Regions from separate parts of the Mangrovibacillus sp. Mu-81 genome, predicted to be linked through region 2. Evidence: riboswitches for the same ligand, from Rfam matches in the RefSeq annotation. Region 2 holds a riboswitch; the other holds the start of a gene.
The links. A riboswitch is a leader RNA that binds a small molecule or an ion and turns the genes downstream of it on or off. The one in region 2 is predicted to bind FMN.

Region 1: linked by a shared signal. The riboswitch ahead of V6B33_RS13280 (ECF transporter S component) and the one ahead of ribD (bifunctional diaminohydroxyphosphoribosylaminopyrimidine deaminase/5-amino-6-(5-phosphoribosylamino)uracil reductase RibD) in region 2 are both predicted to bind FMN.

The regions. Positions count from the first base shown of each region.
Region 1 covers NZ_JBAJHU010000005.1:229,968-234,393, forward strand. The annotation lists gene V6B33_RS13270 (GerMN domain-containing protein) at 1-622, shown strand, start outside; gene V6B33_RS13275 (peptidoglycan DD-metalloendopeptidase family protein) at 846-1,766, shown strand; FMN riboswitch at 1,842-1,978, shown strand; gene V6B33_RS13280 (ECF transporter S component) at 2,134-2,703, shown strand; gene V6B33_RS13285 (ferredoxin) at 2,828-3,076, opposite strand; gene V6B33_RS13290 (helix-turn-helix domain-containing protein) at 3,298-4,362, shown strand; gene V6B33_RS13295 (RecQ family ATP-dependent DNA helicase) at 4,340-4,426, shown strand, end outside.
Region 2 covers NZ_JBAJHU010000008.1:142,313-146,738, forward strand. The annotation lists gene V6B33_RS16230 (helix-turn-helix transcriptional regulator) at 1-511, shown strand, start outside; gene V6B33_RS16235 (hypothetical protein) at 670-1,368, shown strand; FMN riboswitch at 1,893-2,038, shown strand; gene ribD (bifunctional diaminohydroxyphosphoribosylaminopyrimidine deaminase/5-amino-6-(5-phosphoribosylamino)uracil reductase RibD) at 2,199-3,287, shown strand; gene ribE (riboflavin synthase) at 3,310-3,966, shown strand; gene V6B33_RS16250 (bifunctional 3,4-dihydroxy-2-butanone-4-phosphate synthase/GTP cyclohydrolase II) at 3,984-4,426, shown strand, end outside.

The DNA.
Region 1 (4,426 bases), on a different contig from region 2:
GCCGATAAAGGGAGATTTATCCCTTAGTGATAATAAGGATGAAGTATTGCTGACATTGGAGGATAATCACCCTTACAGTGGAAGCAATGCAAACGAGTATAATTTTTATCAATCTCTCCTGTATTCTTTTGAAGATAAAAATATCAAGGAAATCAAGCTGCAAAATCAAGATGGAAGCTCACCTGAGTTCGGCCACCTCGGAGCGTTATCTTCCATCCCGCTTGATCAGACATTACATCATTCGTTTTATTTATATTCGCCTAACGGCCGGGACAGGTATCTCGTACCGGATTCGATAAACAGGGAAAATGTAAAACAATCGATAAATGCTATGAAAAAAACACAATCGGACCTTTATAAAAGTGTCATACCCAAAGATCTTTCAATGAGCGTGAAAGAAGAGGAGAATATCGTCAATATTTCATTTAGTGATAAAGTGGATCTCAATTCAATGAATTTTCAGGCTGCTCAGGAAATGATAGAAGGGATCCTCCTCACAGCCAAAAGTTCAGGTTTTGAGCAAGTGCAGTTTCATAACGTCGAACCGGCACAATGGAATGGTTTTTCTTTTACAAAGCCGGTGCAAACGCCTTTAAGTCCGAATAAAAAAGATATAGAATAGCGTGCAATGAACGACTGAGATGGGAGGTTTGATTCCATCCGGTCGTTTTTTTGATGAAGCTTCCCCCATAAAGAACATCCATCCTTGTGTATAATTCGCATCATTCAAGGCAAACTACCATAAGGGAATTTTTCACAATTCATATTTTCGGAAAGTACTACATACATTTTTGAGTATCCTTTTTTTGATTTTAAACGTTTTAAAAAGTGTTAGGAGGACAAGCATGCTTTTAGATTATGCCAGAAGGTTTTTGATCGTGATCTTATTGGGACTTTGTGTGAGTATTATGTTCCTTACGGGTAGGGAAGTAAAGGCCATGGCAAATGAGACAGGCAGTAAGTGGGTCTTCCCTGTGGAAGGAGTCATAACGGATCTTTACGGTACTCGTTCGGGCCATCATAAAGGAGTGGATATCGGAGGGGATATCGGTTCCCCGGTTTACGCAGCTGCAGGTGGAATCGTGAGTAAATCGTATTTTTCGGAGAGTTATGGACATGTTGTTTTCATCATTCATGACAATGGATATGAAACTGTGTATGCACACTTGAATGATCGAGGAGTATTGGAGAATCAGCGTGTAGCACAGGGAGAGAGGATCGGAAGTGTAGGAAATACAGGACGTTCCACTGGTGCCCATTTGCATTTTGAGGTTCATAAAGGAAAATGGACCCTGGACAAATTGAATGCAGTGAATCCCTTTGAACTATTTGGCGAAGGGGAAATCGGTCAGCTTGTCTTTGCCAAAGAACATGATCCATATCAGACAATGGACGTATCGGTGAACCTGGAAAAGGTTCCAGACCAGGAGACAAACGATATCAAGGAAAATGTAACGGAGTCACGCTTCATACATACTGTAAAAAAGAATGAAACATTATGGGGCATTTCAAAACAGTATGGAAAGACTGTTGAGGAATTGAAAAAGGAAAATGATTTGGATTCTTCGCATGTTAAAGTACATCAACAACTGGTCATCCCTGTCCAATCCAATGATTATTTGTATATTGTAAAGAACGGGGACACGCTTCATTCAATTGCTAAAAGTCATTATGTCGATCTGACACAATTGCTGGTCCTTAATGGTCTTACCATGACTGATGTCATTCATCCACACCAAAAGCTGATCATAAAGAAGGGAAGTTGATTACCTCGAATTCGAAATGTTTTTCTTCCCAATGATTATGTTTTTATGTATAATGATAATGTATAAAAAAATAAGATTCGTCTTCGGGGCAGGGTGAAATTCCCTACCGGCGGTGATGGGACCCTTGTGGTTTCTAAGCCCGCGAGCCTTTAATGGCAGGATTTGGTGCGATTCCAAAGCCGACAGTACAGTCTGGATGGGAGAAGATGAAGGTTTTAGCCAGAACGTTTAGAAATGGGAAGCTGAACGTTTATTTGGGTACGCCTTTTCAAACTCCGGGATACTTTTTGATCTGGGAGTTTTTTTGGTGCTGCTTTGGCTGAACGATCTTCGAAGAGAGATGAATCTCCAAAAGGAGAGAAGCAAAATGAAAAAAATGACAACACGCACATTTGTAACGGTTGGTATGTTAAGTGCCATTTCGTATGTATTAATGCTGTTTAACTTCCCAATTCCGCCATTCCCTAAATTTTTGATGGTTGATTTCAGCGATGTTCCAGCACTGATTGCCACCATTACTCTAGGGCCGATTGCAGGCATTCTTGTTGAACTGTTCAAAAATATCATCGACTATGTCATGACTGGAAGTGATACGGGTGTTCCAATCGGGCATTTCGCAAACTTTGCAGCAGGTGTATTCTTGATTCTGCCGACTTATTTCGTTTATTCCCGGTATCAATCTAAAAAAGGATTACTGGCGGGCCTGATCACAGGGACTGTCGTAATGAGCATCGCACTGGGGATTCTCAATTATTTCGTCCTGCTTCCTGCATACAAGTATTTCATGAATTTCGAACTGCCAGCAGGAATCATCATTACGGGAATTGTGCCTTTTAACATCCTCAAAGGTGCTTTGGTAACGATAGTATTCTTATTATTATTCATTCGACTTCAGGGCTGGCTCTCCAAACAGGTCACTGTAAAAAGAGCGGCATAAGATTGATTATAAAGAAAGCTCTGTCAGCTATTGCCGACAGAGCTTTTTCTATTGATAACCAGAGTGAAACGGGGTGTTTAACAAAAAAAAAAGCGGCAGAGATTGGCCGCTTTTTAAACCGTGACTATTCAAATTTAAGGGCGTCCCCGTCAAATGGTTCATCTGCAACTTTTATTGAATCTGTCGGACAGCCTTCAAATGCATCGACCATGTCATCTTCAAGAACATCCGGTACCTCGACAGTCCCCTGGTTATCATCAAGGGTCACAAATGCAATCCCTTCATCATCATAGTCATAAATGTCCGGAGCTGCAGCTCCACAGGCACCACATGCAATACATGTATCTTTGTCAACGATTGTATATTTTGGCAACGAAAAAACCTCCTGAGAAAATTCTATATAATTAAACATTCATTATACATAAAATTATTTAGAAAAATAACCTAATTTATATTTTATAGAGGAATGTTAAACATTTCAATAGTTAGACTGTATTTATTATATTTATCCTAACTGTTAAAAACAAAACATCGATAAGGATGAAATTCATGGTACAATATTTGACAATAACCTGCAAACAGAGGAGAAATACCATGACGTATCTTGACTATGTAATAGTATATTGTTTAAGGCAGTTAAATGGTGAACGTTCTATTTACTCTGTTTATCATATCCTTAAAGGGAAAAAGTCTTCTCAGTCTATACAGGATGCACATTTGTTTCAACTGAACTCTTTTTTTCTTTCGCTTCCCAATCTTTCCCGTGATTTCTTCAACAAAAAGGTGGACCAATTAAAAGCGGGAAATTTCATCAAACTGAATGAAGAGTTTAAAGCAGTGGTGACGGAAAAAGGGATAGACACATACATGCAGACTGAGCCTGCCACTTTTTTTCCGAAGCATATGGATGGGTTGAAATATGGTGATCGAGCAAATGTGTTTTGGAGAAGGATTAATTTACTCGTACAAGTTCTTTCTAACCATAATGATAAAGAAACGTCTTATTTTCCTGTCCAGCGCGGCAGCAGTATACAGAAATGGATCAAGCACTTCCTTAGGGAAACGCCAGAAAGAGACAGGTTGTCATTTGCCTTGTTCAGGGAGCTGCAAAAGATGTTGAGCGAATTGGAAGAAGATCCTTCCCTTCTTGTTTTTCGATTAACTGGCTGCAGGGATTATGGATTGACTGAATTGCAGACAGCCGAAAAATTACACCTTCATGTCGAGGAATATCGGTTTAGATTTCTTGACTTACTTCATGGAATATTGATGAAAGTAGATCAGGATACGGAAGGATTTCCTATTTTAACTTCAATAAGTACTGTTGGCGAGAAGCAGGGAAACTTGACGATCTCGACGGCCCAAACCTTCGGGCTCTACAGGCAGGGCCATACGATCAGGGAAATATCAAAGATCAGAAAACTTAAGGTAAATACGATAGAGGATCATTTTGTCGAAATCATCTTAACACTGAATCATTTCAATACAGACTGCTTCATTACCCCAGAAGAACTTCATGCTGCTGCTTCAGTAATCGAGGAACTGGGTACCAAGAGATTGAAACCGATAAAAGACAGACTTCCTCATTTATCATACTTTCAAATCAGAATCGCGATTGCAAAGGCTGGTGAAAAAAATGGATCTAAAGCTAGAGCTTAAACGGAGGTTTGGCTACTCATCATTCAGGCGGGGGCAAAGAGAAGTGATTGAATCTGTAATGAGC
Region 2 (4,426 bases):
CATCACGTTTCAATATGGACGGTACGACATGGATAAGAACTTCAAACTAAGCCATGACGGCAGCCTGTATAAAGTGAAGCCATATGCTTTAACCTGGGCCAATGACTTCTATTATCTGATCGCCTATTATTACGAGGCTGGTGAAATCCGTCATTACCGGGTTGACCGGCTGCGGAATGTGAATATCATGAATGAATCTTTCCCATACGAATCGTTTGATGTATCTAAATATGTACAGTCGACCTTTCATATGTTTGCAGGTGATGAGGAATGGATCAAAATTAAATTTAAAAATCACCTCATCAATGTGATTATCGACAAGTTCGGCAAGGATGTGGATATTCAAAAGCATGATGAAGATCATTTCATCTTATCAGTCAAAGCGAGGGTGAGCGGAGGGCTGATCAATTGGATACTGAACTTCGGGTCGCAGGCAAATGTCATATCGCCTGCTCCACTATACGAGACGGTCAAAGAAGAAGTCTCCCGCATGAATAAACTGTATGAATAATAGAAATCGTCTGCTGTTATTAAACAGCAGGCTTTTTATGTATGGTGAAGTTTCCTTCCCCGGACAATATGTTTTCCCTTTTTACTTTCGATAAAGGGTCTTTTTTCTAAAATACGAACATAAATATGGTAGTGATTCGTGGAAAGGACGAGCATTTCATGAACCTTTATCATATTTATAAGAATGAACAAAATACCCTCCTTTATCATAGCGTGATGTACTTCATGATGGGTGTGGGGATGTTATTTGTCGTGAAAACACTCTATTACTTCCCCCTCCTGCTATTCATTCCTGCACTGACCAACCTGTATTTAAGCTATAGTATGAAAAAAGAGATCGAGAAAGCACGGAGATTGTTTTACGAAAATATTCCCGCTTCCAGCCATTCATTGATCGGAATCAATACGAAAGAAGGCTTTTTCTATTTGAAATCGAATGGATGGTCGCAATACTCGCTTCAACGACATTCAATAATTAATAACCCTAAGCATTTTATCTTTCACAGAAAAAACAATAAATCCCTTTCGATCTGTAAATGGAGCAGGCGGATTGCGATAGCCCATGAAGGTGACAGGTTTGATTTCAGGTTGAAATATCACAGCACCACTGCCGTTGAATGGAGAAATGAAAAAAGAAGCGAGACGATCCTCCTTTATAAGGGTAATAAACGATGGATACTGAATTATCAGGGGGTAAACAAACTCTCACTACAAAAAGGCTTTCTCCCCCAAAGCTTTCAAAAGCTGTTCGATAGTCACCACAGCTATATTACTTTTTATGAAGCGTATTCTGAATCAGATGACTGGCTGCTCATTTTTCTCTGGCTGGTGGACCGTGATTATTTTCTTACATCGTAGGTTATCCTTTAAGTTGGATAGGGGACGCTAAAAAGGGTAACGGAGGTGAGGGAAATGAATGCAGCCTATAAGGAAGTTCTCACAGCACTTGAAAGGTGCATGGAAGCTTGCAATATTTGTTATCATGCGAGTTTAAAAGAAGAACTGCCGATAATGCGGTGCATAGAGCTCGACCGCGACTGTGCGGAAATCTGTGGCTACTCAATCAATGCCATCCAACGGAGCAGCAAATTTGTGACTGGGATCTTGCATTTATGTGCTGAGATCTGTGAAGCTTGCGGTTCTGAGTGCAAATCACATGATCACAGGCACTGTCAGGACTGTGCAAAAGCGTGTTTCCATTGTGCGCAAGAGTGCAGAAAGTTAATATAGGAAAGAGTGAATGCTTCCGTTATGGGAGCATTTTTCTTTTGAAAAAGTGATGTTTAACCTGTTTGAATCTTGCCATTCAGGAAAAAATCAAAATAATAAGCATCTTGCGTGATGCACGGGAGAAACTATGATAGAATAATGATAATCGAATAGGTTTCCTTCGGGGCAGGGTGAAATTCCCTACCGGCGGTGATGAGCAGCATGCTCTCAGTCCGTGACCCGGCTGACTGAAGGTCAGACGGTGGATTTGGTGAAACTCCAAAGCCGACAGTGATAGTCTGGATGGGAGAAGGAAAGGCAGTATTTACATGATTAAGTAATAATACGTCATTGACCAATCAAGGATAGATGGAGTTTTTATTATCAGAAATTGATCATTAAATACTTTATTTGTCATGCCGATCTCCCCAAGTTTAATTACTTGGGGTTTTATTTTTATCAGGAAAGGGGGTTAACGAATGAAACACTCAGATTATATGGAACTTGCCATTAATATGGCCAAAGCCACACAGGGACAAACATCACCAAACCCTGCAGTCGGAGCAGTCGTAGTGAAAGATGGAGCGATCGCCGGTATCGGAGCCCATTTGAAAGCCGGGGAAGGACACGCAGAAGTACATGCCATTCAAGCAGCTGGAGAAAAGGCAGCAGGTGCGGACATATATGTGACGCTGGAACCATGCTCCCACTATGGGAAAACACCACCATGTGCACAGCTCATTATCTCGAGCGGTATAAAAAGAGTGTTCGTCGCATCCACAGATCCCAATCCATTGGTTTCAGGCAAAGGCATAGAACAATTAAGAAACGAAGGAATTGAGGTACATGTAGGAACATGCCGCGATGAAGCGTTGGAACTCAACAAGCACTTCTTTCATTTTATGAGGCATCAAACACCTTATGTGACCTTGAAATCCGCCGTTACACTGGACGGCAAGACTGCTGCATCTTCTGGAGACAGTAAATGGATCACTTCCGAAGAATCAAGACTGGACGTCCACTTCGATCGTCACCGGCATGACGCGATATTAGTTGGAGTCAATACCATCATCCGCGATAATCCGCACCTTACCACCCGTTTGCCCCAAGGTGGAAAAAACCCCATTCGAATAATCTTGGATACTCATTTAAGAACACCTTTAGAAACGCATGTTGTAAAGAACAAGGAGAGCAAGACTCTTATCGTTACAAGCACGGCAGTAAAGGATGACAAAAAAATTCCTTTCATAGAAGCAGGATGTGAAGTAATTTCACTTCCTGAAGAGAAGATCAGGCTGCATTCCTTGTTAAGAGAGCTGGGAAGAAGGTCGATTCAATCTTTATATGTGGAAGGCGGTTCCCTGGTCCACGGCTCATTTCTTAAAGAGAGGGCATTTCAGGAACTTATCGTGTATATGGCCCCAAAGCTGGTAGGCGGCACAAAGGCTTTTACAAGCTTCGGAGGAAGCGGCTTTGAAACGATTGCAGAAGGGATGGAAATGAAAATCAATTCTGTCATGTCCATAGGAGAAGATATCAAAATTACAGCTGTTCCAAAAAATCCATAAAGCATGAAAGGAGGAAGAGGGCTTGTTCACCGGAATAATAGAAGAAATAGGAAAACTTGAACAAATAAAGAAATCGGCTGCATCCATGACATTAACAATTGCGGCAGATAAGGTCTTGAAAGATGTGCACATTGGAGACAGTATAAGTGTGAACGGAGTATGCTTGACGGTTACCTCTTTTTCGAAAAGGCTGTTCCAAGTCGACGTCATGCCGGAAACTTTCGCTGGAACGACACTGAGAGACTTGTCTGGTGGCTCCCATGTCAATTTGGAAAGAGCCATGGCTGCGGGAGGACGATTTGGCGGTCACTTTGTTAACGGACATGTAGACGGAATAGGGACGATAAAGAGACTTGCACAAGTGGAGAATGCTGTTTATATCGACATTTCCATCCCTGAAGAACTCTCCCATTTCTTTATCATGAAAGGGTCGGTGGCAATAGACGGTACGTCCTTGACTGTTTTTGGGGTGAACGACGATTCCATCACGGTTTCCCTTATTCCCCAAACCAGGGGAGATACAATTCTAGGTGAAAAGAAGACAGGTGAGACTGTCAACCTGGAATGCGACGTGATGGCAAAGTACTTTCACCGCTTTTATGAAAGGGTTAATGGTTCTAAAAGTACCCCGAGTACTATAAATTATGATTTTTTGAGTCAACACGGTTTTGCTGACTAAAAGAGGAGGAGTTTCATGTGTTTCATTCGATCGAAGAAGCAATAGAAGATCTTAAAAAAGGCAAGATAGTCATCGTAGTGGATGATGAAAATCGTGAGAATGAAGGCGACTTTGTGGCACTTGCCGAAAAAGCCACACCTGAAGTCATCAATTTCATGGCGAAAGAAGGAAGGGGTCTGATTTGTGCGCCAATTACAGAAGAATTATCCAATAAGTTAAAGTTTTCGCCGATGACTGATGAAAATACTGATCCACACGGGACTGCTTTTACGATTAGTATCGACCACCGTTCATCCACGACGGGAATCAGTGCATTTGAACGTTCGGAAACCATCCGGCAGCTGTTGAATCCGTCGTCCCTTCCGGAAGATTTCAAACGTCCCGGACATGTTTTCCCGCTTGTCGCCAAGAAAGGCGGAGTACTGAAACGTGCAGGCCACACGGAAGCTGCGGTTGATCT